2 linked regions of the Butyrivibrio fibrisolvens genome follow. The protein of the gene in region 2 interacts with the protein of the main gene of each other region in a pairwise test. Links are inferred from orthologs where the notes say so. Each region holds a gene or a part of one and is shown on either strand. Other genes may lie near its edges.

Region 1 (12,689 bases), 890 kb from region 2 along the record:
TAGAATGGGAGTCTCAAAATACTCTTCATAATCAAGTCCGTTATCACTAAGAAGCTTATTGATAGCTGTAAGCTCATCTTCTGTAAAAGCAAACTCAATATCATGTTCATTAATATATTCAGGCTCGGTCGTCACATAGGTTCCATTGGCGGATACGCCTCCTCCCATGCATCCAAAGCCCCTTTGAGCAATCTCCATTGATTCGCCGCTTATTTTGAAAAAGTATACAGCATCAAATTCTTCGTCTACAGCGAACATAGTATTCTCCGAAAGATAGTAACCTGTAATATTATCTATATCTCCACAGTTGCCGTAGTGATCGAAACTACCATTTACAAGGCAGGTACTTTTTGAAACTTCTTCTATTTCGACATAGCCATCTACACCCATAGCTACATATGTCCTGTTCCAGGTGCCGATGAATTTGCTGTTATCTATATCGGATACTCCGTTTTTGAGTGTCTGGAGCTTTGAATCATCAACTTCTATACTTGGATCATTAAAAAGTTCTTCGAACAAGTCACAAGCTGCAAGATAGTCTTCTGAAGAAGAGATAAGAGCGGTGGACTCATCATCTACCAGATCATCGCTTGCACCAATTGATGAAGCGTCAGATGAGTTGTCAGATGCGTCTTTCGAGCTTGAATTATTAGAATCAGTATTTACATCTGTTGTTATGACTATAGATGCATCATCAGTAGAACTTAGATTTTCAATATTAGCGTCAGTGCATCCTATGAGAAAAGAAGCAGATAGAGATGCGAGCAAAGCTTTTGCAAGTATTTTTTTCATAATAGTCCTCTTATTAATAGATAAGCATGATCTATTGAACGTATCTTATAAAAATATACTATCAATATACATGTCTATGATCTTGTGATCAAAAAGATACTATTATTAAAAACTATAATAGTTATATTTTCAAGGGTTGTATATTTTGTGATATTATAAAAAACCCCGGAAAATGAATGAACATCTTCCGGGGGATATTGTACTAATGAGCAGATGATATTACAGATCGGATACATGGAATACTTCCAGTAGTTCAGTAAGCTCGGTTGAGATATTCTCAAGTGTAGCAGAAAGATCGCTGATATTCTCAACAGTGTTGTTGACTTCCTGCATTGAAGCACTTGTCTCCTGAGCGCTTGCAGCATTTTCTTCTGATATAGCTGACAGTGAACTCATTGTATCGTTTAGATCAACGCATTTGGTTCTGGTGATCTCTGCTGCATCCTTGGCTTTGTTGAAGTTCTCACGAACATCTGCGATCATACTGATAACATCTCGTACAGCCTCAGCTGTTTCATCGCTTATCTGCTGCTGGCCTCCAACTGCGTCATTGAGCTGGCTTACGGTTCTTACTGCGGATTCGGAGCTGTCGGATAGTCCCTTCATGATCTCGCCGATACGCTGAGCGGACTGAGATGACTGAACTGACAGATCCTGAATCTCTGTAGCAACGACCGCGAAGCCTTTACCTGCTTCACCTGCTCTTGCAGCTTCAATTGATGCATTAAGTGACAAGAGGTTGGTTCTGGAACTTATCTCATTAATAGCTGCAACAGCATTCTGAACTTCTTCTACAGAATCACCCATTGCTTTTACTTTTTCTGATACATCAGCAAGGGAATCTGCTGACTGGGTCATGGCAGCTTTTAACTTCTCGAAGTTAGCCTGCATGTTGTCGGAAGACTCTGCCATAGCATTGGCTTTCTCGTCAGCAGCATCAACTTCATTATTGAGAGTTTCAACATTCTGAAGAATCTCCTGAATAGCGTTAACACCGTCCTGAACACTTTCAGCCTGATTGGTAGCACCATCGGCAATCTCGCCTACAGCTATAGTGATGTTAGCACTGTTGTCCTTGGTCTGTGCTGCGCCCTGAGCCAGTTCGATAGAGGAGTCGTGGACACTTATAGAATCGTTCTTGGCACCTTTTAAGAGCTTGCTGACAGAATGTCTCATCTTTTCAAGCTGCTGCATGAGTATACCAAAATCATCATGAAGCTCTGTGTATTTAGGATCTATATGTCTTGAGAAGTCTCCGCTTCCCATTTCATCAAGCCATACAGAAGTATCCTTTAATGGACCTACGATAGATCTTGTGAGCATTACTGTCAGTACTACAGATATTATGATAAGTACAACACCTGTACCTATGGAGATTGCAGAGATATTGGTTGCTTTAGCAGACAGGACACCTTCATGCTCAGCAGTAGTAGATTCTATATAATCGATATAGTTACCTGTTCCTATTACCCATTCGAAGTTAGGATAAGCTTTGGTATAGGCTCTCTTTGGTGAAGGCTCAGTTTCGCCTGCCTTTGGGAAATAGTACTCGTTGAAGTAGCCTTCGTTTACATTTTTTTTGGCACCTTCAATGAAGTCAGCCACCATTGCAAATCCCTGACTATCTTTGGATCCCAATCTGTTGGTTCCTTCTGTATCGTTTCCAAGGAGGACTACATTGACGCCGTCATAGGTATCTACCCACAGATATCCGGCTTCGCCATAGCTTATACCTCTTATAACAGTCGCGGAATATTCTTTGGCTTCATCAAGTGTCATTGCACCGGCCTGATACAATCCATAATATGTATCGCAGATTGCGAAGGCCGTATCAACTTCGTTTTTTATCTGATCATCATAGTCCTGACTGATGGAGTCTTTGATGATCTCAACTGAAGTCGACTGAATCTGACTCATTCCTATTATAGCCATACCGCTTAATCCGATCATGGCTATTACTACAACTGCAAGAAGGATACTTAGCTTTGTTCTGACTTTCAGATTTTTCATAAGATTTTCCTCTATTAAACATATAAATGTATGGTTTGGGAGAAAAGAGACACCCAATGACTAGAAGATATTTCGGGTTTTTGGCCATAATTATTTAGCGGCTGAAGATTATTTTTTCAAGTTAAAAAATAGACTGTGCAATGACCCAAAAGAGCTTTTGGCATCAGGTGCATCATATATATTAGTGATGGTAGTAACAGCCAGGGGATACATTATCTAAAAGTTATTGTTATAGCCTTTGTTGTGATATACTATTTAAAGTATTGTGCTTAACATGCATATCAGGGAGGTTCAAGATGGATATCGCACTTAAAATCACACAGGAGCTTGGCGTTAACAAATGGCAGGTAGAAGCGGCCATTAAGCTTATCGATGAAGGTAATACCATACCTTTTATTTCCAGATATAGGAAAGAGGTAACAGGTTCACTTAACGATGAGCAGCTCCGTAACCTTGATGAGAGGCTCAAATACTTAAGGGGCCTTGAGGACAAGAAGCAGACTGTCCTTGCGTCCATAGAAGAGCAGGGTAAGCTCACAGAAGAACTTAAGAACAAGATCATAGCAGCAGAGACTATAGTAGCTGTTGATGACTTGTATCTTCCATATAGACCTAAGAGAAAGACAAGGGCAAGCGTAGCAAGAGAAAAGGGACTTGAGAAGCTTGCTGATATCATAAGACAGCAGAAGATCTCTATAGATGAACTTATAGTAAAGGCAGGAGAGTTTGTCACATCAGGTGATGTACCTGCAGATAAAGAAGTCAAGAATGTCAAGGAAGCCCTTCAGGGTGCCAAAGATATAATCGCAGAGGAACTGTCTGATAATGCAGATGTTCGCACTTATATCCGTGAAGCTACTATGCAGGAAGGCCTTATATCATCTACTGCCAAGGATGATAAGGCGGAGAGTGTATATGAGCAGTATTATGCTTATGAAGAGCCTGTAAGCAAGATTGTAGGACACAGAGTCCTTGCTCTTAACAGAGGAGAAAAAGAGAAATTCCTTAATGTTAAGATATCTGCTCCTGTAGACAGGATCCAGATGTTCCTTAATAAGACTCTTAGTCCTGATGGAGAGACTCCTCTTTCTCCTGTAATAGCAGAGATATGTCAGGATGCATATGATCGTCTTATAGCTCCTGCTATCGAAAGAGACATAAGGAATGAACTTACAGAAAAAGCTGAGGATTCTGCAATCACAGTATTTGGTAAGAACCTCCAGCAGCTTCTCATGCAGCCACCTATTGCGGGTAAGACTGTACTTGGCTGGGATCCTGCTTTTAGAACAGGATGTAAGCTTGCAGTAGTAGATCCTACAGGTAAAGTTCTGGATACTAAGGTTATTTTCCCAACAGCACCTCAGAACAAGGTGGATGAGGCTAAGTTTGAACTCAAGAAGCTTATCAAGAAGTATGGCATAGACCTTATCTCAGTTGGTAATGGTACAGCATCCCGTGAGTCTGAGCAGGTTATAGTAGAGCTTATCAAAGAGGTCGATACCAATCTTCAGTACGTTATAGTTAATGAGGCAGGAGCTTCCGTATACTCTGCAAGTAAGCTTGCTACAGAAGAGTTCCCTCAGTTCGATGTAGGCCAGAGGTCTGCTGCATCTATAGCAAGACGTCTTCAGGATCCTCTTGCAGAACTTGTTAAGATAGATCCTCAGTCCATCGGTGTAGGTCAGTACCAGCATGACATGAACCAGAAGAAGCTCGCAGAAGCACTTGGCGGAGTTGTAGAAGACTGCGTTAACAAGGTGGGCGTAGATCTTAATACAGCATCTGCACCACTTCTTACATATATATCAGGTATCAGCAAGCCTATTGCCAAGAATATTGTTGAGTATAGAGAGAAGAACGGCAGATTCACATCCCGTGAACAGCTCCTTAATGTACCTAAGCTCGGACCGAAGGCTTATGAACAGTGTGCAGGATTCCTCAGGATCCATGATGGAGACAATCCTCTTGATGATACTTCAGTTCATCCTGAGACATATGAAGCTACCAGAAAGCTCATGGAGAGACTTGGAATCACTATGGATGATGTCAGACAAGCTCAGAAGCAGGCAGCAAAGAGCATAGCTCCCGGAGCACAGAAAGCCAAGGCTTCTGACAATAAGGCTTCCAAGCAGGGATCTAAGAATGACAACCGCCGCAGAAATGAAAATAAAGTCGTAATAAGAAATACAGGAACAGCAATGGGCGCGGCTCTTGCAGCAGCATTTGGCACAGCATTTGTTGCTGACGGATCATCGGACAACAAGAAAAGCTCAGGTTCAAAAGGCGGATCAGCAAGTGCAAATAATGGCAGCAGCGCATCATCTTCCAAAGGCACAGCAGGATCTCTTTCTGCAAGGCTTGGAGATAAGGCTAAGCTTGCAGCAGATCTTGGAATAGGTGAGATCACTCTTACAGATATCGTATCTGAGCTTGAAAAGCCAAGCCGTGACCCTCGTGAGAGCATGCCGGCACCAGTCCTTCGCTCAGATGTAATGGATATGAAGGACTTAAAGCCCGGAATGATCCTTAAGGGAACAGTACGTAACATAGTAGATTTCGGTGCCTTTGTTGATATAGGTGTGCATCAGGACGGACTTGTACATATATCTCAGATCACAGACCGCTATATTAAGCACCCTCTGGAGGCTGTGAGCGTTGGCGATATCGTCGAAGTTCAGGTTATAGAGGTTGATATTAAGAAGCAGAGAATCGGACTTACAATGAAGATCAAGAACCAGAGCAAGTAAGCTTTGGATAGAGGGATATGAGAAAACAAATCTTATCTGCGTTAATAATCATAACAGTTTTGTTCACAGAGTTGTCTTTTGCAAGTAAAGGCAGCTCTATGGATGATACTATTGCCAGCATGCAGGAAGAGGAAGCCAAGACTCAGGAGAAGATATCTGATCTTGAGAAGCAGACTCAGGAAACTCAGAATGCTATAGATGAGCTCAATGAGCAAAAAGAGCAGACACAGAACAATGTATCATCTCTTCAGAATCAGAAGTCTCAGCTGCAGGATACTGTAGATGACTATTCTGACAAGCTAGAAACGCTCAGCGCCGAGATCACAGAGACAGAGAGTGCCATGGCAGAAGTTTCAGCTCAGATCATTGCACTAAATGAAGACCTTCAGGCTGCGGAGACTCTTAGAAAAGAGCGATATGAAAGCCTTAAAAAGCGTATGCAGATGACATACGAAAGAGGCGGTGATGAAAGTCTTCTTTTGATCCTTTTTGACTCAACATCACTTCAGGACTTCCTGACCAAATATGAATATATCAATGATATAGTAGCCTACGACCAGATGAAGATGGAAGAATATCAGGCTCTCGTAGACAGTATAGCTGCGCAGATAGCGGAGATAGAGAAAAAAGAAGCAGAGCTCGATGAATATCAAACGCAGCTTGATGAAAAGCATGAAGAGCTTGCTGATCTGACAGATACGGTAATGGGGCAGCTGTCTTCTACCAACAGTACCCTTTCTTCTGAAAGAAGTAAGCTAGATGATTATGACAAGCAGTTATCCGATCTTGATGAAAAGATGAAGTCCCTTGAATCCCAGACAGCAGCTGCTCAGGCAGAACTTGCCAAGCAGATAGCAGAAAGACTTGCTCTTACCAAGGAAGATACATCAGGTTCTTACAGCGCTTCTGCATCAGAGCTTGAATGGCTTGCTGCAACAATACAGGCAGAAGCTGGAGGCGAGTCCTATACAGGTAAGCTTGCTGTAGGTTCTGTTATCATGAACAGGGTTAAGAGTTCAGCATTCCCTAATGATATTGTAAGTGTTATAACCCAGACCAATCAGTTTGCATCCTACAGGTCAGGTAAGGTTGAACTTATCATATCGGCTGGTCCCAATTCCACCTGCATTCAGGCAGCTCAGGAAGTTCTGGGCGGAGCCCGTGTGGGCGACTATCTCTTCTTCATGACCCAGTATTGGGCTGACTATTACGGGATCAGTGAATATACCATGATAGGTAACCATGCATTCTTCTACCGCTGGGTTACCAACAAGAAGTCAGAAGAACAGAGCACTCCGGATACAAGTACTTCGGAACAGAGTGAACCTGCAGATAATACTCAGGATAGCGGATCACAGGATGCACTTCCGGAGGACAATGCTACACCTGAAGCTATTCCAGAAGATAATGGCGAAGGAGATGGTGGATCAGAAGGCGATGGGCAAGAAGGATCTGGTGATGGAGAAAACACGCAGTGATATCACGTAATATGTATAAAATATATAGTGATAGATCTGATTGAATGGATAAAAACGGAAAATTGTCTATTGATATATAAGAAAATGTATTGTAGTATATGTGTGAATGACTAAGAATAAGTTATTCACACATATTTTTAATTCTCTTATTCAGAGTGGTGGAGGTACATAGGACCTGTGAAGCCACGGCAACCCCTTGATCATATCAGGAAGGTGCCAACCTGAGCGTGCAAATTACGAGCAATAAGAGGATCTGAGACCAATATCAGTTCCGCTTGTTTGTGCACGCAACAAGCGGATTTTTTATGCGCTAAATAGCGCGGTGTGTTTACACACAGAAAGGAAAACTAATGGATAAGTTTATTTTCACTTCCGAGTCAGTTACAGAAGGACATCCGGATAAAATCTGTGATAACATCTCTGATGCTATCCTTGATGCCTGCATAGCACAGGATCCTATGAGCCGTGTAGCTTGCGAGACAGCAACATGCACAGGTTTCGTTCTCATCACTGGTGAGATCACAACTAAGGCAGTAGTTGACTATGCCAAGATTGCTAGAGAGACAATCTGCGAGATCGGCTATGACAGCTCAGCTAAGGGCTTTGATGGTAACACATGTGCTGTACTTGTAGCACTTGATCAGCAGTCAGCTGATATCGCTATGGGTGTTGATAAGGCTCTTGAAGCTAGAGAGAACCAGATGACAGATGAGCAGCTTGAAGCTATCGGTGCCGGTGATCAGGGTATGATGTTCGGTTATGCTACAAACGAGACAGAAGAATACATGCCATACGCTATCAGCCTTGCACACAAGCTTACCAAGAAGCTTACAGAAGTTAGAAAGAACGGAACACTTGATTACCTCAGAGCAGATGGTAAGAGCCAGGTATCTGTTGAGTATGATGAGAATGGTAAGGTTAAGAGACTCGAAGCTATCGTTATCTCAACTCAGCATGATGAAAAGATTACCCAGGAACAGATCCACGCTGATATCAAGAAGTATGTTATCGACGCAGTTGTTGATGCAGCTATGGTTGATGCTAACACCAAGATCTATATCAATCCTACAGGACGTTTTGTAATCGGCGGACCTCAGGGTGATGCCGGTCTTACAGGTCGTAAGATCATTGTTGATACTTATGGCGGAGCAGCTCGTCACGGCGGCGGTGCTTTCTCTGGTAAGGACTGCACTAAGGTTGACCGTAGCGCAGCATATGCAGCAAGATACGTTGCTAAGAATATCGTAGCAGCAGGTCTTGCAGACAAGGCTGAGATCCAGCTTTCATACGCTATCGGTGTAGCCCAGCCTACATCTGTTCTTGTAGATACATTCGGAACAGGTAAGGTTTCTAATGAGAAGCTTACAGAGGCTGTTCGTAAAGTATTCGACCTTCGTCCTGCTGGAATCATCAAGATGCTCGACCTTCGTCGTCCTATCTACAAGCAGACAGCAGCTTACGGCCACTTCGGACGTAACGACCTTAATCTTCCTTGGGAGCAGACTGATAAGGTTGAAGAGCTCAAGGCAGCAGTTAATGCATGATCAGCTTGATTAAAAATAGAAATAAAAAAATGTAAAAATATAAAAAGTGTCCCCCTTAAGGATCTGATTTTCCTTAAGGGGGACGCTTTCATTAACTGCTAATAGTATAAGGCAGGTGTCAAAAGTCCCGTAATTACAGGATGTAAAAAGGGAATGCCCAGAAGTACACGGATGTACTTCTATTCCCGTCATTATTAAGGGAATGCCAAGAAGTACACGGCCCGTTAAACCCTTATGTCATCTGTACATTTTCACTTCCAAATTTATCCTGCAGCATGGTCATGACTTCTTCTCCCGCATTGAATTTGATGCCGGGATATTTCTTCATCTGTTTGGTGTCTTTGAGGTAGGCGATTATAGAATCTTTACCGCCGTGACCTTCTATGATGCTGAGCATTTCTTTTTCGCTTATATCAAAAGCTTCCCTGTTTGCAAACTGAACCCATACTGTTCGTGGGATCTCTTCAAATGTCATGACTTTGTCAGCCATGAGTTTGGCGTCTTTTTCATCTTCGACGGATACATGGCCTTCGATTATCACGTGGGCATCTTCTGATATCTTCATGGCAGCACGCTCATAGATCTTAGGGAATACTATGACTTCTACAGCACCTGTCAGATCTTCAAGTGTTACGAATGCCATCATTTTATCATTTTTGGTATACTTGGTCCTTCTGTCTGTGACCATGCCGGCAAGAGTTACCTTTTGTCCTTCAGTAACTTTAGGTGTTCCTGTCTCCTCATCGAGATAGAAATCTGTTGTGAGGTTTGTAGAGTGTTTTTTCATAAAAGAGGCATAGGCTTCAAGCGGGTGACCACTTACATAAAAGCCCAGGACTTCTTTTTCAAAATTAAGGAGCTCTTCCTTATCAAACTCGCCTACATCAGGAAGCGGTATCTCGAACTGGTGCTTTTCTTCAGGTGCTGCAAAATCAAAAAGCGACATCTGACCTGCCATGGTGTTCTTGTTGTTATGAAGAGAATCCATGATCTGCATGTATACGTACATATACTGGCGTCTTGTTCCTCCAAGGCAGTCAAGGGCGCCGGACTTGATGAAGGCTTCTACGGCTCTCTTATTCATCTGACCGTCACCGGACATCCTTGTGAGGAAGTCATTAAGGCTTCTGAACTTGCCGTTTAAGTGTCTTTCTGCCACGACAGCTTCGATGACAGGAGTTCCGACTGATTTGATTGCGGTAAGAGCGTATAATATCGCCTTGTGCTTGTGGTTGTCTAAAGAGGCCACGTTCATAGCTTTAGAGGAATGCTCTTCATTAGGGGATGCAGCGTTCTTAGTCGAAGAGGTGGCACTTTCATCTGTATCCTCGTAGGTACAAACTGAGAATCCCACTTCTCCCTGGTTAATATCAGGAGCAAGGATTTCTATTCCCATAGAGTGGCATACGGATATGTAATACGAAACCTTGGAAGGTACGTCTATTACTGATGTCATAAGGGATGCCATAAATTCTACAGGATAGTAGTATTTGAGCCAGGCTGTCTGCATGGCTACAACGGCGTAGCAGGCGGCATGGGACTTGTTAAATGCATACTTGGCAAAGTCCATCATGGAGTCGTAGATCTTGTTGGCAACATCTGTAGATATACCTTTTGAAGCACATCCGGGAACCCCTTCTTCGGAATTACCGTTTACGAAGTTGTTCCTTTCAACTTCCATGACGTGCTGCTTTTTCTTACTCATGGCACGTCTTACAAGGTCTGCTCGTCCTAGAGTATAACCTCCAAGCTGCTGTACTATCTGCATTACCTGCTCCTGATATACGATACATCCGTAAGTTGGCTTTAAGATGGATTCAAGCTCAGGAGTGTCATAGGTTATGGATGACTGGTCGTTTTTGCCCTGGATATATTTAGGAATGAAATCCATCGGACCCGGGCGAAATAGGGATATACCGGCTATGACATCTTCAAGTGATCTTGGCTTTAGTTCCTTCATGAATGACTGCATGCCGCCGGATTCCAGCTGGAAGATACCGTCTGCATGACCGCTTCCTATAGATGCAAGTACCTTGGGATCGTTGTAGTCTATGTTGTCGATATCTATATAATTCTTATCACCTTTTTGGGCTCCAATAGAAGCGTTAGCTGCGTTAACTGCATCCTTTATTACAGTGAGGGTTCGAAGCCCCAGAAAGTCCATCTTAAGAAGGCCCAGCTCTTCGATGGTAGTCATCGTGAACTGAGTTGTTATGGAACCTTCAGCTGATCTTGAAAGAGGGATCAGGTCTTCGGCATTTTTGGAGCAGATAACTACGCCTGCAGCATGGATCGAAGTATGTCTTGGAAGGCCTTCAAGTTTTCTGCACATTTCAAGAAGGTCATGAGCCTGGTCGTTTTCTTCGTATTCTTTTCTAAGTTCAGGATTCATCTCAAGAGCTTTATCAAGTGTTATCTTAAGCTCCATGGGAACCATCTTGGACAGGGTATCAGCATAGGCATAAGGGATATCCATAGCTCTTGCAACATCCTTTATAACGCCTCTTGCAGCCATGGTTCCAAAGGTTATGATCTGGACGACTTTATCTTTGCCATACTTTCTCGTCACATGGTCTATAACATCCTGACGGCGTGTATATTCGAAGTCCACGTCTATATCAGGCATGCTGACACGTTCCGGGTTAAGGAATCTTTCGAAGAGAAGATCATACTTAACAGGGTCTATATTAGTTATATGCATGCAGTAGGATACGACAGATCCGGCTGCAGAGCCTCGTCCAGGGCCTACTGCGATGTCATGCTCTCTTGACCAGTTGATGTAGTCCCATACAATGAGGAAGTAATCAACATAGCCCATCTTCTTGATGACAGACAGCTCGTAGTCAAGCTGCTTTCTGACTGTTCCGTCGTCATCAGGATATCTTTCTTTTAATCCGTCATCACAGAGCTTATTAAGGTATGTCCATGAATCGTAGCCTTCCGGTACATCGAAATGTGGGAGCTTGGTTACACCGAACTCTATCTCGACGTTACATCTGTCAGCTATTATCTGTGTGTTATCTATAGCTTCCTGAGCGTATGGGAAGAGGGCTCTCATCTCGTCTTCGCTCTTAACATAGTAGTCAGGCTTGCCGCTCATCCTCATACGGTCTTCGTCAGATACCTTGCGCTGCGTCTGTATGCACAAAAGTACGTCCTGAGCAGCAGCGTCTTCAGATCTTGTATAGTGGCAGTCGTTGGTTGCAACAAGTGGGATGTCCAGCTGCCTTGACATACGAAGTAGAGCATTGTTGACATCTGCCTGCTCCGGGATTCCGTGATCCTGCATTTCAAGGAAGAAGTTGCCGTGACCGAAGATATCGTCATACTCTTTGGCAATTTCCACAGCCTTTTCATAGTTGCCTGATGTGATGGCCCTGGGGATAGCACCTGCAAGGCAGGCGGACAGGCATATGATGCCTTCGTGGTACTGCTTTAGAAGCTCTATATCAACACGGGGCTTATAATAATATCCTTCTGTAAAGCCTCTGCTTACGATATGTGACAGGTTCTCATAGCCTTTATTATTCTCTGCCAGAAGTATCAGGTGGAAGTATCTGTCTTCGCTTGAAGTATCCTTATCAAAACGTGATCCCGGAGCTACATATACCTCGCATCCTATGATCGGCTTTATGCCGTTTGCTCTTGCTTCTTTATAGAAATCTATAACGCCGTACATGACGCCGTGGTCTGTGATGGCACCGGCGCTCATGCCTAGCTCTTTTAATCTTTTTACATATTCAGTTATCTTGTTGGCTCCGTCCAGAAGGGAATATTCTGTGTGGACGTGCAGATGTGTAAATGCCATATAAATCTCCCATTAGCTACTTGTAGACCTAATGTTATAATCATAACATATTTTTGAGTTTTTCATTGCAAGAAGAACCTTGTTGCGATAAACTTATAAAGAAGTATTTTTTGGAATTTATATTGATATTTTTTTGTCAAACTTCTAAAAGAAATTGGCTAGGAAGTATTGAAAGGAAGCATGGATTATGGCAAAAGAGATTAAGAAGATTGGCGTACTTACCAGCGGTGGTGATGCTCCGGGTATGAATGCTGCCATAAGAGCAGTAGTACGTAAATCAATCGCAAACGGACTTCAGGTGGTTGGAATC
Region 2 (11,472 bases):
ACAAGAAGTGCGGTATGACAGGTACAGCTCTTACAGAAGAGCAGGAGTTCCGTGATATCTATGCTCTTGACGTTGTAGAGATTCCTACTAATGAGCCTGTAGTTCGTAAGGATCTTCAGGATGCTGTATATAAGACCAAGAAAGAAAAGTATGAAGCAGTTGTAGAAGCTGTTAAGAAGGCTCACGATAAGGGACAGCCTGTTCTTGTTGGTACTATTACCATCGAGACTTCAGAACTTCTGTCCAAGATGCTTACTAAGGCAGGCATCCAGCACAACGTACTCAATGCCAAGTTCCACGAGCAGGAAGCTGAGATCGTTGCAGAGGCCGGTAAGCACGGCGCTGTTACTATCGCAACCAACATGGCTGGTCGTGGTACAGATATTAAGCTTGATGAAGAGGCCAGAGCAGCCGGTGGTCTTAAGATCATAGGTACAGAGCGTCATGAATCAAGACGTATTGATAATCAGCTTCGTGGTCGTTCAGGACGTCAGGGTGATCCGGGTGAATCCAAGTTCTATATCTCACTTGAGGATGACCTTATGAGACTCTTTGGTTCAGAGCGTCTTATCAGTATGTTCAATGCACTTGGAATTCCTGAAGGGCAGGAGATCGAGCACAAGGCTCTTACCAAGGCTATTGAGTCAGCGCAGAAGAGAATCGAGGAGAACAACTTCGGTATTCGTAAGAACCTTCTTGAATATGATGCTGTTAACAATGAGCAGAGAGAGATCATCTACAAAGAGCGTCGCCGCGTTCTTGATGGTGAATCACTTCGTGATAATATCTACAAGATGATCACAGATATCGTTGAAGAGAGCATTGATACAGTGATCGGTGATGGTCAGAATATTGATGACTGGGATCTTAAAGAGCTCAATGAGCTTCTTTTACCAACAGTTCCTCTTAAGCCTGTTACAAGAGGCCGTATCACTAAGAAGTCCAAAGATGGCCTTAAGCAGCAGCTCAAAGAAGAGGCAGTTGCTCTTTATGAAGAGAAAGAGACTGAGTTCCCTGAAGCAGAGACAATCCGTGAGATCGAGCGAGTTATCCTTCTTAAGGTAATCGATCGTAAGTGGATGGATCATATCGATGATATGGATCAGCTCCGTCAGGGTATCGGCCTTCAGGCATATGGTCAGCGTGATCCTAAGGTTGAGTACAAGATGGCCGGCTATGATATGTTCAATGAGATGATGGCCGGAATCAAGGAAGATACTGTAAGACTTCTTTTCCATGTACATGTACAGGAGAAGGTTGAGCGTGAGCAGGTTGCCAAGGTTACAGGTACTAACAAGGATGATTCTGTTAAGAAGGGTCCTGTTAAAAGAGCTGCAGTCAAGATAAGACCTAATGATCTGTGCCCATGTGGTAGCGGCAAGAAGTATAAGAACTGCCACGGCGCTCAGGGCGGTGTTGAATAATTTATAGAGGTTGAAAATGGTAGTATTAGATAACATGAAGATCGAGATTCAGAATTTGAAGCCTACTCTTGATGAGGTTACAGCTTCACTGGATCTTGAAAGTAAGAAAAAAAGAATCGAAGAGTTAAATCGTGAGATGGAAGAGCCTACCTTCTGGGATGATGCTGAGAAGGCCAACAAGAAGACCAAAGAGCTCAAGAACATGCAGGATCTTATCGAGAAGATAGAGCATCTTAATGTTCAGTACGGTGACATCATTGATATGATCGATATGTGCAATGATGAAGGTACAGAAGATAATGATATGGCTGATGAGATAAGAGCAGATCTTGATGAGTTTGAGACAGTTCTTGAAGAGATCAGAATTGCCAATCTCTTGAATGGTGAGTATGATAAGTGCAATGCCATCCTTAAGCTCTCTGCTGGTGCTGGTGGTACAGAGGCATGTGACTGGTGTTCTATGCTTTATCGTATGTATACAAGATGGGCAGAGCGTCATGGCTTTACTGTAGAAGTGCTTGATCTTCTTGATGGTGATGAAGCCGGTATTAAGTCAGTTACATTCCAGATCAACGGTATGAATGCATATGGATATCTTAAGTCTGAAAGAGGTGTTCATCGTCTTGTCCGTATCAGCCCTTTCAATGCGCAGGGCAAGCGTCAGACATCATTCGTATCCAACGATGTAATGCCTGATATCGAAGAGGATCTTGATATCGAGGTTCGTCCTGAAGATATCCGAATTGATACATATCGTTCAAGTGGTGCCGGTGGACAGCATATCAACAAGACATCGTCTGCTATTCGTATTACTCACTTTGAAACAGGTATTGTTGTAACTTGTCAGAATGAGCGTTCACAGTTCCAGAACAAGGATAAGGCTATGCAGATGCTCAAAGCCAAGCTCCTTATGCTCAAGATGGAAGAAAATGAAGCTAAACTTGCCGGTATCAGAGGCGAGGTTAAGGATAATGCATGGGGAAGCCAGATCCGTTCTTATGTCCTTCAGCCATATACTATGGTCAATGATACAAGAACAGGCGAGAAGGTTTCTAATGCTGACGGAGTACTTGATGGAGATCTTGATCCATTCATCAATGCTTACCTTAAGTGGCTTGCTACAGGTGGAAAGCCTGTAGGCGATGTTGAGGAAGATTGATCAATTTGATAATGTCATAGATTATCGGGGACGGCCTGTTGGCTGTCCTTTTTTTATGCTAAGTATTATCGGCAAGTTGTAACACAGAATAAGTCACAGTATCGGAGCCTGATAGCCTTATTTTTGCCACTATTTTTTGAATGTGGCAGATACAGGCTTTTCATAAAGAAAATTGTAGCCATGCCGATAGGTATTAATGAGAAAACGAATTTTTGTGATGGGCATTAATGAGAAAGCGATTTTTTATGATATGACAGCAGCATAAGGAAAAAGCATATAAGGCATTTAAAGGCTGATAAAATACATTTTTTAGTTGTTTGCTTATTTGACGAAAGTTTTTTTATAATGACTTTTGACCTATTCGTCATAAGATCATGTTCTAAGTGGTCTGATTATAGATAAGTGACATCTATTTAAACGAAGGGAGTCGTATGCTAATACAGTTTACGGTTAATAATTATAAGAGCATAAAGGATACTGTGACTCTTGATCTTCAGGCAGTATCAACGGTCAAGGAACACAGCGGTCATATCATAGAAGCACTTGATGATGAATTCCTGCCTATAGCTATCATCTATGGCCCAAACGGAAGCGGCAAGTCCAATCTTCTTAAGGCGATGGAAATTGTGAAAGGCATGGTTCTGGAGCAGATTGGCGGCGGAGAAGCAATCCCTTTCTATTTTTCTAAAGAAAGTAGAAACGATCCTACCAAATTTGAGATCATCTTCGCTTCAGACAACGCAGAGTACAGATATCGTCTGCATATTAAGCAGGCACAGATAACATATGAGTGCCTTGACAGGATACCAAATGATAATTGGCGCAGAACTTGTATTTTTGAAAGAAAAGATGAGGAGGTCAATCTTCGAAAGATTCTTAAAATCGAGGATAAGAAATTTGCTGAAGTAACAAAGGTTCGCTCAAGCGAAACATTTCTTGGTAGGCTTATACGTCTTTTTCCGGAGAATAAAATAATAAGTGATGTAATGAACTTTTTTGTGAGCGGGCTTGATTTTATGCAGGATGAGCAAAATGCAGAAGTTCTACTTACGGATGCACTATCTCAGGAGGATGTTTGGGATCTGTTCAGGAATATGGTAGCGGAACTTGATCTTGATATTGTTGATCTCAAGGTAGTAGGAAGTAAGATAAGTGTTACACATAGGATAGGCGATGATGAATATGAGATACCGCTTGAAGCTGAATCTTCCGGAATCAGAAAAATCATATACCTTCTTCCTGTAATAGCCAACAGCCTTCTTAAGGGCCAGGCTGTGATGCTTGATTCCGGTATGTTAGAACTACATCCCTCTATTCTGAAACATATCCTGGGGTATTATCTTGACAGGAACAGCAACAGGAGGAATGCTCAGCTTATACTAACGTCCTATGACATGATCACTTTGGACAAAGACTTCCTTCGTCGCGATGAGATATGGTTTGCGGCAAGAAGTGAGCATCAAAGGACTGTGCTTTACAGCCTTGCGGATTTTGTAGTCGAGGAAGATAGGATCAATGACAAAAAATATGCAAAAAGATATCTTGAAGGCGTATACGGCGCAGATCCGTATATTCGACATATAATAAACTGGAACGAAGTATTCTTGAAGCTTGAAAAAGATGACGATTAATAAAAAATAGTACGTCCTATAGCGATGAGCTGAGAAATAGTTCTGAGCTCTTTGATTTTTGTTATTATGAACAAATAAACGTATTTATGACAGAGGGCATCCGTGCGAGTAATAATCTGCTTAGCACGCACAAAGTAAGGATAAGCGCTTGATATCAAGGAAAATTTATATAACGTTATGTAGAATTATTACAAAAAAATATTGACGAATTCTCGGCTCTATGATATTCTAGTACAGCGACATGAAATTTTAGGTCTTTTTTTTATGCATAAAATTTGACCTTTAAGAAAAAAGATAGAAAGCGCGCGGAGGTAGAGAGATGCGTACAAGAATTACACTTGCTTGCACAGAGTGCAAGAACCGTAACTATGATACTACAAAGGATAAGAAGACTCACCCTGATCGTATGGAGATCAAGAAGTACTGTCCTTTCTGCAGAAGACACACAATCCACAAGGAGACAAAGTAATCCTGCGACAGAAGGGAGACCGATACAATGGGAGAATCAGATAAGACAGAAGTTAAAGCTTCTGAAAAGAAAGAGCCTAAAAAGAACACAATCAGTTCTTTCTGGGAAGGACTTAAATCTGAGTTTGCTAAGATTACTTGGCCTTCTAGAGAGACAGTTGGTAAGCAGACAGTAGCAGTAACTATTATCTGCGCGGTTATGGCTGCTCTTATTGCTGTTCTTGATTATGTTTTCGGACTTGGCTTAAATTTCATTCAGAGCCTGTAATCTGAGATGTTTGATAGTTTTCGCAGTGTGCAGGAATTTGATGAGGAGATGCAAATGGCAGAAGAAGAAAAGAACAACATGAGCGAAGCTGCAGAATCAGTTGAAGCTGAGAACGTAGCTGAAAGTCAGGATGCCCTCGCTCCGGAAGATAAGACTTCTGAAGCAAAATGGTATGTTGCTCATACTTATTCAGGATATGAGAATAAGGTAAAAGCCAATCTTGATAAGACAATTGAAAATCGTCATCTGGAAGATCAGATTCTTGAGGTACGTGTTCCGCTTCAGGACGTAGTTGAAGTTAAGAACGGTGCCAAGAAGACTGTTCAACGTAAGATGTTCCCCGGTTATGTCCTTGTTCATATGATCATGAATGATGACACATGGTATGTAGTACGTAATACCAGGGGCGTTACAGGTTTTGTAGGTCCGGGATCTAAGCCTGTTCCGTTGTCAGATGCTGAGATTAAGCCTCTTGGTATTAAGACTCAGAATGTGACAGTTGATTTTGAAGTTGGAGACGAGATTGCTGTTGTTGCAGGCGTTTGGAAAGATACTGCAGGTATCGTTCAGCGTATGGATTACAGCAAGCAGACAGCTACAATCAATGTAGAACTGTTTGGTCGTGAGACTCCTGTTGAGATCAGTTTTGCGGAAGTACGCAGAATCGATAGCTGATCTGTGTTTTGAATGCAATGTATCATGCTCTTGACATTTGTTTTAATGGAATGTTGAGAAGATACTTGTATATAAATGTCTTATGCGTATGCATAAGCATTCCTATTATGATATAGAGCACTTTGCTTTATATAGATATATTCACCTATGGAGTGGGAGCAGAAGGACATTTGCTCATAGAGCGGTTTTCTGACTTATCAGATTACCTGATTCTTTTGCGCTCAACCACATATTTTCTTAGGAGGAAGCCAAAATGGCAAAGAAAGTCGAAGGATACATTAAGTTACAGATCCAGGCCGGCAAAGCAACTCCGGCACCGCCAGTTGGACCAGCTCTTGGTCAGCACGGCGTTAACATCGTTGAATTCACAAAGCAGTTCAACGCTAAGACAGCAGATAAGGGTGATCTTATCATCCCTGTTGTAATCACTGTTTATACAGACAGAAGCTTCACATTCATCACAAAGACTCCCCCTGCAGCAGTTCTTCTCAAGAAGGCTTGTAACCTGCAGAAGGCATCCGGTGTTCCGAACAAGAACAAGGTTGCTAAGGTTTCTAAGGACAAGATCCGCGAGATCGCTGAAATGAAGATGCCTGATCTGAATGCTAACACTATCGAAGCAGCTATGAGCATGGTTGCCGGTACAGCACGCAGTATGGGTATAGAAGTAGTAGACTAAGGAGGAGAGCAGATCATGAAGCACGGAAAGAAATATGTTGAAGCTGCAAAGCTGATCGAAAAAGCAAAGCTGTATGAAGCTGACGAAGCAATTGCTCTTGTCAAGAAGTCTGCTTCTGCAAAATTTGATGAAACTGTAGAACTGCACATCAGAACTGGTTGTGATTCACGTCACGCTGATCAGCAGATCCGTGGAGCAGTAGTACTCCCTAACGGAACTGGTAAGACAGTTAAAGTTCTTGTATTCGCTAAGGGTACAAAGCTTGACGAGGCACAGGCAGCTGGCGCTGATTATGTTGGCGGAGACGAGCTCATCCCGAAGATCCAGAACGAAGGATGGCTTGATTTCGACGTTGTAGTAGCTACACCTGATATGATGGGCGTTGTAGGACGTCTTGGTAAGGTACTTGGTCCTAAGGGACTTATGCCTAACCCTAAGGCTGGTACAGTAACAATGGATGTTGCTAAGGCAATCGCTGATATCAAGGCTGGTAAGATTGAGTACCGTCTTGACAAGGCTAACATTGTACACGTTCCGATCGGAAAGGCTTCTTTCTCAGAGCAGCAGCTCACAGAGAACTACAATGCAATTATGGAAGCTATTTCAAAGGCTAAGCCAAGCTCAGTTAAGGGTCAGTATCTTAAGTCTATCTCCCTTGCAACAACAATGGGACCTGGCGTTAAGATCGTAGCTAACCGTTATTAATTAACGGCCGGTAACTTAATAAGCTATCGCAAGCAGTCACCATCATTGATGGTGACTGCTTTTTTGGTGTGCGCATTGTTGTGTCGTACTTAATGGAGTTAATATGTTTAAATCCTTCTATTGATGAATGAAAGTTATGTTGTTAACATTAAAGTATGGATAACATCTTATGTTGCCTTATTTTATAATTGACAATCTAAGTATAATTATTAGAGATTAGGCAGCAATTCTTTTGGATTTTTATATAGTATAACTTCTTAAATTTCAAAATGTATGTTATATCGATATGTTAGTTAACACTAGAATATTGCCAGTAAATTAGATTGTTCTGTTATTAAGATATTATGTTCTGATTTTCTTATTACAATTAAGATCTGTGGGAGGATGTATGCAAATAAGGGAACGTAAGGTGTATATAAGACATCTAAACTGCTTTGGAAGAAAAATTTTTAACTGTTTGTTTCCTGCATTAGTTCTTTCTTTTTGCATTACGGGATGTCAGGCTAATGAAAACAGAAGTTTATTGGGCGCATCCGCTATTTCTATTGATGAAGCCGGTAATGCGATAAGTGACAATGATATGGGAACTGAATATCTTACAGGTGCTGTTGGAGTTCCTATGACTCAGGATGAGATAAGCGGCGATAGTAACGGATCTTTAGATATAGGATCAAATGGGAGCAATGCTAATGATAATGCTGCGGATGGTGATGGTATCGGAAGTTCTGATGGCAATGCGGCATCTGACAGTTCTATGGAAATATCTGATGAGGAGATTCCATCTTCTGATTCACCTGTAGCTCTTTTGCCAAATGAATATTCATTTGATATTAAAGACGGAGGTGATACTGCCACCGTAGTATTTGGCGGAGATGTTCTTTTTTCGGAAGGGTATGCGATCATATATAGTATTGCCAGAAATGGTGGAACGATAGAAGGCGTTATAGATCAAGGACTACTTGATTGTATGAGAGGAGCAGACATTTGTATGGTCAACAATGAATTTCCATACACCTTGGAAGGTGCTCCTCTTGAAGGTAAGACCTGGACTTTTCATGCTAACCCATCTTCGGTACATTATCTTTTTGATATGGGAGTCGATATCGTTAGCATTGGTAATAATCATATTTTTGATTACGGCGCAATCGGCCTTTCTAATACTCTGACAACACTTGAATCAGTGTCCATGCCATATGTTGGAGCCGGCCGCAATCTTGAAGAAGCATCGAGAACTGTATATTTTAATTCGGCCAGCGGAATTCGTATTGCATTTATAAGTGGATGTGATATAGAGGGTAGCGATCCGCCCTTTACCAGAGGAGCGACTGATGCTCAAAGCGGAGTATTCAGAGTCAGGCAGGATGAGCTTTTATGTCAGAGAGTAATGGAAGCCAAGGCATCAGGTGCTTTTGTAGTTGTATATATGCATTGGGGCCTTGAGAACACCTTGGAACTTAACTATCTACAAAAAAATCAGTCTGCGGATCTTGCAAATGCCGGAGCTGATCTTATCATAGGCGATCATCCACACATACTTCAAAATCTTGATTATGTAAATGGGGTTCCTGTTATCTACAGCATGGGTAATTATCTTTTTAACTCAAAAACACTTGATACTGGCCTTATAGAAGCAAAGATTGGTACTGATGGACTTATAAGCTGGAGATTTATTCCCGGTATTCAGTCGAATTCAACGGTCAGGATGGCATATGGTGATGAGAAGTCTAGGATCATTAATTTTATGCAGTCAATATCGCCTCGTGTAGTAATAGATGGAGATGGGTATATCTATTCCAATAACTAATAACTAAAATTTCCTGCTTGGGTAATGCCGGGGTGCTTAAGTGGGAAGCGGCTTTAGTTATTAATTGTTCTTGGTTTGTTTTTTGCCTCATAGATAAAAAAATCGAAATTATAGTAAAAAAGTATTGACAAAATACATTTACATGTTATATATTATTCAAGGTCGTCAGACCTAAGCCGAAGACAGCAGGTGGTGAAAACCGTAAATTTGCGAAAGCAATGCCCGCCGAGGAATGTAAAGTATATTATTATGACTTTATCCTCCCAATGTCTTTGGGAGGTTTTTTATTCGGCCAATTCTATAAGGAGGTAAAAAACATGGCAAAGGTTGAAATTAAGCAGCCTGTAGTAAACGAGATCTCTGAGAAGATCAAAAATGCACAGGCAGTTGTTCTTGTAGATTACCGCGGACTTACAGTTGCTCAGGACACAGAGCTTCGTAAAGCTCTTCGTGCAGAGGGTGTATCTTACAAGGTTTACAAGAACACAATGATGAAGCGTGCATTCGAGGGAACAGATTTTGCTCAGCTCGATGGTATGCTCGACGGACCAAGTGCAGCAGCTATTTCTGAGACAGATCCTGCAGCACCTGCTCGTATTCTTGCAGAGTTTGCTAAGAAGAACCCACAGCTTGAGATCAAGGGTGGTGTTTGCGAAGGCAAATTCTTCGACGAGAACACAATCAAGGAGATCGCTTCTATCCCTCCAAGGGATCAGCTCCTTTCCCGTTTGCTTGGTTCTATGCAGTCTCCTATGGCAAACTTCGCTCGCGTTATCAAGCAGATCGCAGAGAAGCAGCCTGAGGCAGCAGCAGAGGCACCTGCAACAGAGGAAGCTCCTGCAGCAGAGTAATCATTCTGCCGCATAAGTCGTCTTCAAGATGACATTTTGATATATAAATATCAAGTAAGGCCTGAATAGTCAGGCGAACTAAAACAAAGAATTATACCAAATTATATGGAGGTAAATTATCATGGCAAAGTTATCCACACAGGAAATCATTGACGCTATTAAAGAGCTTTCAGTTCTTGAGCTTAACGATCTCGTAAAGGCTTGCGAGGAAGAGTTCGGTGTATCAGCAGCAGCTGGTGTTGTTGTAGCAGCAGCAGGCGCTGGCGCAGGTGCTGCAGAAGAGCAGTCTGAGTTCAACGTAGAGCTTACAGAAGTTGGTCCTAACAAGGTTAAGGTTATCAAGGTTGTTCGTGAGCTTACAGGTCTTGGACTCAAGGAAGCTAAGGATCTCGTAGATGGCGCTCCTAAGATGATCAAGGAAGGCGTTGAGAAGGCAGAAGCTGAAGATATCAAGGCTAAGATCGAAGCTGAAGGCGCTAAGGTTACTCTTAAGTAATTTAAACCTTTCAAAATGTTTTTACCTGGCGGAGAAGAGAAATCTTCTCCGCTTTTTTATTCTTGAATTTATTTCTTGTATTTTATTCTTGAATTTATTTCTTGTATTTTATTCTTGAATTTATTTCTTGTATTTTATTCTTGAATTTATTTCTTGTATTTTATTCTTGGACTTATTTCTTGTATTTTATTCTTGGATTTATTTCTTATATTTTATTCTTGGATTTATTTCTTATATTTTATCATTGGATTTATTTCTTATATTTCATTCTTGAATTTAAATCTAATATTATATTCTTATATTTTTTATCTTTTGTTTGGATATTTCTGTTGTCAAAAAATATTCTTCAGCTCTTTTACCAAAAAAATCATTTGACATTTGTATAGATTTGCATTATGATGGAAAATGCACTTATTGTGGAGTGAAAGGCCTTATTATGCCCTTTTGTAAAAATGGTATAGATGCAGGCCGGAAGCTCTTTTCATTAAATCCAAAGAACGGGGTGAATGTCAATGGAAAAGTACAGAATACATCCTACTGGTTCAGACAAAAATGTCCGCATGAGTTTTCAGCGCCAGAAGGACACCCTCGAGATGCCCAACCTCATTGAGGTCCAGAAGAACTCCTATCAGTGGTTCCTGGATGAGGGTCTCAAGGAAGCCTTCGATGATATCTCTCCAATTGAAGATTACAGTGGTAAACTGAGTCTTGAATTTGTAGACTTCAAACTCTGCGAAGATGAAGTTAAGTATTCTATCGAGAAATGTAAGGAGAGAGATGCTACATATGCAGCTCCTCTTAAGGTTAAGGTACGTCTTCACAATAAAGAAAAGGACGAGATCACAGAACATGAGATCTTCATGGGCGATCTTCCTTTGATGACTGCTACTGGAACTTTTGTTATCAACGGTGCAGAGCGTGTTATTGTATCACAGCTCGTTCGTTCACCTGGTATTTATTATGATATTACATATGATAAGCTTGGTAAGAAGCTTATCGCATGCACAGTTATTCCTAACCGTGGTGCATGGCTTGAGTATGAGACAGACTCTAATGATATATTCTATGTTCGTGTAGATCGTACACGTAAGGTACCTGTAACAGTACTTATACGTGCTCTTGGTATAGGTTCTAACGAAGAGATCATCGATCTGTTCGGTGATGAGCCTAAGCTCCAGGGTTCCTTCTCCAAGGATCCTTCTACAGACTATCAGTCAGGTCTTCTTGAACTTTACAAGAAGATCCGTCCCGGCGAGCCTCTTTCTGTTGATAGTGCAGAGTCACTTATCAACGCTATGTTCTTCGATGCAAG

The links.
Region 1: the proteins of rplL (region 2) and I7804_RS02300 interact in binary tests that used the Escherichia coli proteins (3 or more experiments, as listed by UniProt). The link is inferred for Butyrivibrio fibrisolvens from one-to-one orthologs.

What each region holds. Positions count from the first base shown.
Region 1 is NZ_CP065800.1:561,032-573,720, reverse strand. Bases 8,604-12,689 are described here. They hold I7804_RS02300 (DNA polymerase III subunit alpha), read right to left. Parts: upstream 12,380-12,689; coding sequence 8,804-12,379; downstream 8,604-8,803. Other genes in these bases: pfkA (6-phosphofructokinase), read left to right, coding at 12,567-12,689. Outside these bases: I7804_RS02325 (hypothetical protein), read right to left, coding at 1-792; I7804_RS02320 (methyl-accepting chemotaxis protein), read right to left, coding at 1,012-2,802; I7804_RS02315 (Tex family protein), read left to right, coding at 3,099-5,549; I7804_RS02310 (LA_3659 family protein), read left to right, coding at 5,567-7,027; metK (methionine adenosyltransferase), read left to right, coding at 7,378-8,571. UniProt on the Escherichia coli protein: DNA polymerase III is a complex, multichain enzyme responsible for most of the replicative synthesis in bacteria. This DNA polymerase also exhibits 3' to 5' exonuclease activity. The alpha chain is the DNA polymerase catalytic subunit.
Region 2 is NZ_CP065800.1:1,444,530-1,456,001, forward strand. The notes cover bases 8,604-11,472. They hold rplL (50S ribosomal protein L7/L12), read left to right. Parts: upstream 8,604-9,785; coding sequence 9,786-10,160; downstream 10,161-11,472. Other genes in these bases: I7804_RS05905 (CapA family protein), read left to right, coding at 8,604-8,813; rplJ (50S ribosomal protein L10), read left to right, coding at 9,131-9,664; I7804_RS05920 (DNA-directed RNA polymerase subunit beta), read left to right, coding at 10,673-11,472. Outside these bases: preprotein translocase subunit SecA, read left to right, coding at 1-1,424; prfB (peptide chain release factor 2), read left to right, coding at 1,441-2,583; I7804_RS05875 (AAA family ATPase), read left to right, coding at 3,015-4,214; rpmG (50S ribosomal protein L33), read left to right, coding at 4,534-4,683; preprotein translocase subunit SecE, read left to right, coding at 4,711-4,950; transcription termination/antitermination protein NusG, read left to right, coding at 5,005-5,625; rplK (50S ribosomal protein L11), read left to right, coding at 5,879-6,304; rplA (50S ribosomal protein L1), read left to right, coding at 6,320-7,009; more of I7804_RS05905, read left to right, coding at 7,398-8,603. UniProt on the Escherichia coli protein: The binding site for several of the GTPase factors involved in protein synthesis (IF-2, EF-Tu, EF-G and RF3). Is thus essential for accurate translation.